Regions from separate parts of the Streptomyces sp. NPDC001594 genome, predicted to be linked through region 1. Evidence: riboswitches for the same ligand, from Rfam matches in the RefSeq annotation. Region 1 holds a riboswitch; each other region holds the start of a gene.

Region 1 (2,254 bases):
AGATCCTCCCCCTGCCCCCGCCTGGCCCGCTGCTGGCCCAGCCGTACCAGGCCCCGCAGCACCTTCAGGTGCGCGTCGGTGCGCCGCCGGGCCGCACGGGCCGCCGCCAGCGGCTCCAGCAGCGTCCGCAGCTCCAGCAGGTCCTCGGCCTCCTGCTCGCCCGGCTCCGCCACACAGGCCCCCGCGTGCCGCCGCGTGGTGACGAACCCCTCGGACTCCAGCGTGCGCAGCGCCTCGCGCACCGGCACCCGCGAGACCCCGTACCGGCGGGCGAGCACCTCCTCGGTCAGCCGGCCGCCGGGCCCGAAGAAACCGGAGACGATATCGTCGCGAATGGCTGTGCACACCGCGTGCGCCGGAATACGCAAGGCCGGACCTCCGCTGGGTTTCGTTCCGATCGACCGTGCCGCCCCTGCGACTCTATTGCAACAGGCGGGGATTTCCGAGAAAGCCCGGAAATTCGAAACGAAAACACGGAAGGCCCCGGCTCGGGGAGCCGGGGCCTTGCGCGAACGGGAAGCGGGGGTCGGGTCAGATGCCGACGCCGTGCTGGCGCAGGTAGGCCAGCGGGTTGATGTCCGTGCCGTACGTGGCGCCGGTGCGGGCCTCGAAGTGCAGGTGCGGGCCGCTGGAGTTGCCGGTGGAGCCCGACAGGCCGATCTGCTGGCCCGCGGTGACGGTCTCGCCGACCGAGACGCTCAGCGACATCAGGTGGCCGTACTGGGTGTAGGTGCCGTCGTTGTGGCGGATCACGACGTTGTTGCCGTAGGCGCCGCCCCAGCCGGCCTCGACGATGGTGCCCGCGCCCACGGCGTGGACGGACGTGCCCTCGTCGGCGTGGAAGTCGATGCCCGTGTGGCTGCCGGAGGACCACATGCCGCCGCCCGCGCCGTACTGGGTGCTGACGTAGGAGCCGTCCACCGGGGCCACGAAGGTGTTGAGGCGCTTGCGGGCCTCCTCCTGGGCGGCCTTCTCGGCGGCCTCGCGCTCGGCCTTCTCCTTGGCCTCGGCCATGCGCTTCGCCTCGGCGGCGCGCGTCTTGGCGTCGGCCTCGGCCTGCGCCTGGGCGGCGACGGACTCGGCGGCGGTCTGCTGGGTCTCGGCCTGGACCTGGATGTCGTCCTGGAGACCGTCGGCGACGACGATCGCGTTCAGGGCGCCGGTGTCCTCGAGGGACGGGCCCCCGTGGGAGTCGGCGGCGAAGGCCGGGGCCGCCAGGGTGCCGACCACGCCCGTGGTGGCGAGGGCGGCTATACCGGCGTAGCCGGCGGTCTTGCGGCTCATACGGCTCGAACCACGGTGCTTACCGGAACCGGCTGCACGACTGCCAAACGCCATGGCGGGGGTGATCCTTTCCTTCCCTCTCGCCTACCGGGTTAGCTGACGGGTTCGGAGCAGGAAGGTCTCCTACGGGCCCCCTCTGGCGAGGCGGTCCGATTCACCCCAGGGACTGATGTGGGTCCCCGGCTCCCCAGGCTCGCGCCTGACGGGGACTCGGCGATCGCTGTCCGGTGCCGCGGGTGCGGCTGGCACAACTGACGGACAGCACGCCTGACGCTAGGCGGATCATCAGTCGATCGCCAAACAGACGACCGGATTTGTTGCGTACGCCACACCGCATACCTGAAACCACACCACCAAACGGACAAAGAGGGCCCGGCGGACGTCCCGCCGGGCCCCTTCAAGGCAGGTCGACCACCGGCCAGTTGCCGGCCGGCCGCCGGTCAGTTGGCGACGACCGCGACCTCACCGATCCCGAGGGCCCGCACCGGCTCCTCGATCTGCGCCGCGTCGCCCACCAGGACGGTGACCAGACGGTCCACCGGGAAGGCGCTCACGACCGCCGAAGTGGCCTCCGCCGTACCGGTTTCGGCCAGCCGCGCGTACAGCCGCGCCTGGTAGTCGTCCGGCAGTTCCTGCTCCACCTGGTCGGCCAGGGTCCCGGCGACCGAGGCGGCCGTCTCGAACTTCAACGGGGCCACGCCCACCAGGTTCTGCACCGCCACGTCGCGCTCGGCGTCCGTCAGGCCCCCGGCGGCGAGGGTGCGCAGCACCTGCCACAGGTCCTCCAGCGCCGGACCGGTGTTGGGGGTGTCCACCGAGCCGCTGATGGCGAGCATCGAGGCGCCCTTGCCGTCGGCCGTGGAGCGCAGCACCTGGGCGAAGGCGCGCACGCCGTAGGTGTAGCCCTTCTCCTCACGCAGCACCTTGTCCAGACGGGAGGTCAGGGTGCCCCCCAGGCAGTACGTGCCGA
Region 2 (2,254 bases), on a different contig from region 1:
GAGCATCTCCTTCTGGGATGTGACGCTGGGTGTGCGGTGGCGTGGGGCCTGGGACGGCCTTCGCCGACTAGAGCCTAACCGGCTCCGGGCGGTCGGCCAGCCGACCGCCCGGGTCCTGGGACGAAAAAGGGGCCGAATACCCGCCTTCCAGGACATAGGACCCTGGAAATCGGGCCGGACGTGCGGCGGCGCGGCCCGGACGCGACGACGCCCGGCGCGCAAGGGATGCGCGCCGGGCGTCGGTGCCACGGGCCGTGCGGGGGTGCCGCCCGGATGCCGCACGGATGCGGCTCAGGGTGTTACGCCGGAGTTCAGCTGAGCTTCAGCTTCTGACCCGGGAAGATCAGGTCGGCGTCCTTGACGGTGTCCTTGTTCAGGTCGAACAGCTTCTCCCAGCCGCCCTTGACGCCGTTGGCGTCGGCGATGGTGCCGAGGGTGTCACCCTCCTTGACCGTGTACGAGCCGTTGCCGGTGGCCGGGGTCTCGGCCTTCGGGGTCGACGGCTTCGACGGGGCCGGCTTGGACGGGGTCCAGTTGCCGGAGCCGGAGCCGGTGCTCTTGGTCTCGGTGTCGGCCTTCGGGGTGGAGGGCTTCGCCGGGGCGGGCTTGGCCGGGGCCGGCTTGGTCTCCGGCTTCGGCTTGGCCGGGGTGGTGGTCGAGCCGCCGCCGTTGTAGGCGGAGTTGGACAGGCCGACGCCGCAGGACGGCCAGGCGCCCTTGCCCTGGCCCTTGAGGACCTTCTCGGCGATGGCTATCTGCTGCGACTTGGTGGCCTGGTTGGCCTGCGCGGCGTACGCCTTGCCGCCGTACGCGGCCCAGGTGGAGGCGGAGAACTGGAGACCGCCGTAGTAACCGTTGCCGGTGTTGATGGACCAGTTGCCGCCGGACTCGCACGAGGCGACCTTGTCCCACTCCGAGACGGTCGCGGCGCTGGCGGAACCGGCCGCCATCAGCGGGGCGGCGACGGCGACACCGGCGACACCGGCGAGCGTGACGATACGGACGGCCTTGGAGCCGCGGCGGTGCTTGCCCTTGCCGGAAAGCAGCATGGAGTTCTCCTCACCGACGCCTTCGAGGTGAGCTGTCGGGTTCGGGCGGATGAGTTGCCCGGCCGCGCAGTTGCGCGTCTTCACCCCAAGCCGGTACGCGGGCCGTCTCTCAACGGCCTTTCCCGGCAACTACCTTGGTTCCCCCGCTCCTGCCAACGGCGCTTGCGCGACGACTGTTCCCTCCGGCCGCCGGCAGGATTCGGCGATGCGGTCGAAGGAGCTCGCGGTGGCGAGCGACTCAGAAGGTAGACAGGTCTCTCCCCGATGTTCAACGTGTGATTTTGGGGAGAAACCGGCCTACTTGCGTTCCGGGAGGGCGCGTTTGCGCAGGTCGGGGCGGGGTTTGCGGAAGTTCCGGAATGAGACACGCCAGTTGTCCGGAAGAGATGCATGTCTCACTTGCCGATAACGGACATTCAGCCCGTAACGGCTGCCCGAACTACCCCTATTTCTTGGTTAGATCCAGGTTCTGGCCGGGCTTGATGAGGTCCGCGTCCTGGCCGATGACCTGCTCGTTGGCCTGGTAGAGGGCGGTCCAACCGCCCTTGAGGCCGTTGGCGTCCGCGATGGCCGCCAGGCTGTCGCCCGGCTTCACCGTGTACACGGGCTCCGCGGCGGCGGCTGACGCCGCGCCAGGGGCCGCGGGCACCTCGAGGGCGGCCGGGCCGCGGTGCTTGCCGTTGCCCCCGGAGGCGTCTGCGGAGGGCGAAGGAGCGGGCGTGGCGCCCGGGGTGGCCGGGGCCGTCGGGTCGACCGGGGCGGTCGGGGTGCCGGGGGCCGTCGGAGTGGCCGGGGTGCCCTGGTTGTTGGAGTTGCCCGGGTTGCCCTGACCGTTCTGGTTGCCCTGGTTGCCCGTGTTGCCCGTGTTGGCCGGGTTGGCCGGGTTGGTGGTCGGGGCGGTGGGGCCCGTGGTCGGGGTGGGCGGCACGGAGTAGTCCGGCTCCGGCATGACGGGCAGTCCGCTGGTGGCTCCCAGCGGGTAGTCCGGCAGCACGCCGGGGCCCGGGGTGCCGGGGGCCGGCGTGGGCGCCCCGAAGTCCGTGGAGGGCTTGTCCTTCCCGGTGGACGGCACCGAGAAGTCGGGCCGGGCCGGGCTGGGGCCGACCGGGCCGGGGGTCTTGGAGGTGCCGGTGTCCACGTCGGGCTTCGGCCCGTTCTTCGACAGCCCCGCCGAGGCGGAGCACAGCGGCCACGCCTCGGGGCCC
Region 3 (2,254 bases), on a different contig from region 1:
GCCAACGTAATGAGGGGTTGACGGACCGTGATCTATACCACGCGGGGGATAAGGAATAAGTACACGCGGGGCCGGGACCCCCCTCGGGCCCCGGCCCCGCGCGCGTCGGTGCTCCGCCGCCCGGGCGGTCTCAGACGCTGACGCCCTTCGAGCGGAGGTAGGCCAGCGGGTCGATGTCGGAGCCGTAGGCGGGGCCCGTGCGGATCTCGAAGTGGAGGTGCGGACCGGTCACGTTGCCGGTGGCGCCGGAGAGGCCGATGCTCTGGCCGGCGGTGACGGTCTGGCCCGTCGAGACGTTCAGCTGGGAGAGGTGGCCGTACTGGGAGTACTTGCCGTCGGCGTGCCGGATGACGACCTGGTTGCCGTAGGCACCGCCCCAGCCTGCGGAAACCACCGTGCCCGCGCCGACGGCCCGGACGGTGGTGCCGGTGCTCGCGATGAAGTCGACGCCGGTGTGGTAGCCGGAGGACCACATGGCGCCGGGGGTGCGGTACTGGGTGGAGATGCCGCCGCCGACGGGGGCGACGAATCCGGCGGCGCTCGCGGGGGCGGACTGGGCGGCCGGGGCGGACTGCTTCATTCCGCGGGCCGGCGCGGCGGAGCCCTTCCGCTGCGCGGCGCCCGAGGAGCCGGCGGCGCCCGACGCGGCGGGGGCCTCCTCGGCCGGGGCGGGGTCCGCGGCGTCCTCACCGGCCGCCGGAGTTCCGCTCGAGGACTCCTCGGCGGGGGCCGCAGCCGGCTTGGGGGCGGCGGGGCCGGCGCTCCCGCCGAGGGTCAGGCGCAGGCCCGGGTGGATGAGGGAGGGGTCGTCGCCGACGGCCGCGCGGTTGTCGGCGTACAGCTGCTCCCAGCCCCCGGAGAGCCCGCGCTCGGCGGCGATGACCGAGAGGCAGTCGCCGGGGACGACCGTGTAGACGGACGGGGCGGCGGCCGGGGCCGCGGCGGGCGCGGCGGTCCGGAACGCCTCCGGGGCCTGGGCGGACGCGACGGCGGGGGTCACGGCGGCGGGGGCGGCCGCGTGGGCTCCGGCGGCGCCGGTCAGCGGCAGCGCGAGGGCGGCTCCCCCGGTGCCGGCGAAGGCCAGGCCGCGGGATATGGAACGGGACTTCGGACGGCGGTGCTTGCCCTTTCCGGGCATGGCGAATTCCTCTCCGGCGCCTGCGAGGTGAGCTGTCGGGTTCGGACTGGAGATGTCCGGCCGTACGGGTACGGCTTCACCCCGAGCCGCGCCGGATTCGATCCGGCCCGGCGGCCTGCATGGTTCCCCCGCTCCTGCCGCGCGTCGTGGTCGGGTGCGGTTCCCGGGCGGCGGCAGGATTAGGCGGTCCACCCGGATCGCTCGCGAAGGTAATCCAGCGGGGGCACGGGCAACAAGCGGTGAATTCCCTGACGGAATAGCAGGTATGACCGATCAACGAATTTACGGTCACCCTGCGTCCATTCCCGACCGCCAACAACCTTCCCCGCATGGGAATTCGTGTTCCGCGATCAGGCACGCTCGGTCACCGTATGATCTGGCTCACGGAGTTCGGCCCGATCTCTCGTCCACCTATGGCAAGTTGGTCCCAACCAGAGCAATTCGGACACGCAGCGCACCGCGGAGGAGAACACGTGACCCAGCAGATACCGCAGGACCTTCCCGCGTACCCCGAACCCACGCCCGAGATGACCGGAGTGCGCAATTTCCGTGACGTGGGCGGTTTGCCGACCACGGACGGACGGAGGGTCAGGCCGGGACGACTGTTCCGAAGCGGACATCTGGCGCATGCCACCGAAACCGATGCAGAATTCCTCGCCTCCCTCGGCCTGCACACCGTCTTCGACTTCCGCAACGCCGCCGACCGGGCCGTCGAGGGCCCGGACGTCGAACTGCCGGGCGTGCGCAACGTGAACGTCCCGCTCTCGGACCCGGCCGACGGCGGGGAGTTCTGGCGGACGGTCCGCGAGGGCGGCCTCGACCAGCTCCGCTCCCTGCTGGGCGACGGCAGGGCGGCCGCCCGCATGGCGGAGTCGTACCGCGAGATGATCCGCCACCGCACCGCCGAACACGGCCGGGTGGTGCGCGCCCTCGCCGAGGACAGCGTGCCCGCACTCCTGCACTGCGCGGCCGGCAAGGACCGGGCGGGCCTGTCGATCGCCGTCACCCTGCTCGCCCTGGGGGTGGACCGCGACGCCATCGTGGCGGACTACATGGAGTCGAACGCCCCGCACAACCGCTACCGGCTGCTGCGCGGCACCGAGACGCCCGAGACCC

Evidence for each region. Region 1 has a riboswitch for cyclic di-AMP ahead of ACFY0O_RS17825 (M23 family metallopeptidase). Riboswitches for the same ligand answer to the same signal wherever they lie in the genome.
Region 2: another riboswitch for cyclic di-AMP. It lies ahead of ACFY0O_RS20770 (transglycosylase family protein); the one in region 1 lies ahead of ACFY0O_RS17825 (M23 family metallopeptidase).
Region 3: another riboswitch for cyclic di-AMP. It lies ahead of ACFY0O_RS15870 (peptidoglycan DD-metalloendopeptidase family protein); the one in region 1 lies ahead of ACFY0O_RS17825 (M23 family metallopeptidase).

The regions. Positions count from the first base shown of each region.
Region 1 is NZ_JBIAVB010000008.1:124,494-126,747, reverse strand. Features, by position in the region: gene ACFY0O_RS17830 (GntR family transcriptional regulator) at 1-368, opposite strand, end outside; gene ACFY0O_RS17825 (M23 family metallopeptidase) at 532-1,338, opposite strand; cyclic di-AMP (ydaO/yuaA leader) riboswitch at 1,351-1,510, opposite strand; gene ACFY0O_RS17820 (M16 family metallopeptidase) at 1,725-2,254, opposite strand, start outside.
Region 2 is NZ_JBIAVB010000010.1:93,677-95,930, forward strand. Features, by position in the region: gene eno (phosphopyruvate hydratase) at 1-6, opposite strand, end outside; gene ACFY0O_RS20770 (transglycosylase family protein) at 312-1,049, opposite strand; cyclic di-AMP (ydaO/yuaA leader) riboswitch at 1,052-1,220, opposite strand; gene ACFY0O_RS20775 (transglycosylase family protein) at 1,495-2,254, opposite strand, start outside.
Region 3 is NZ_JBIAVB010000007.1:11,345-13,598, forward strand. Features, by position in the region: gene ACFY0O_RS15870 (peptidoglycan DD-metalloendopeptidase family protein) at 131-1,138, opposite strand; cyclic di-AMP (ydaO/yuaA leader) riboswitch at 1,143-1,334, opposite strand; gene ACFY0O_RS15875 (tyrosine-protein phosphatase) at 1,666-2,254, shown strand, end outside.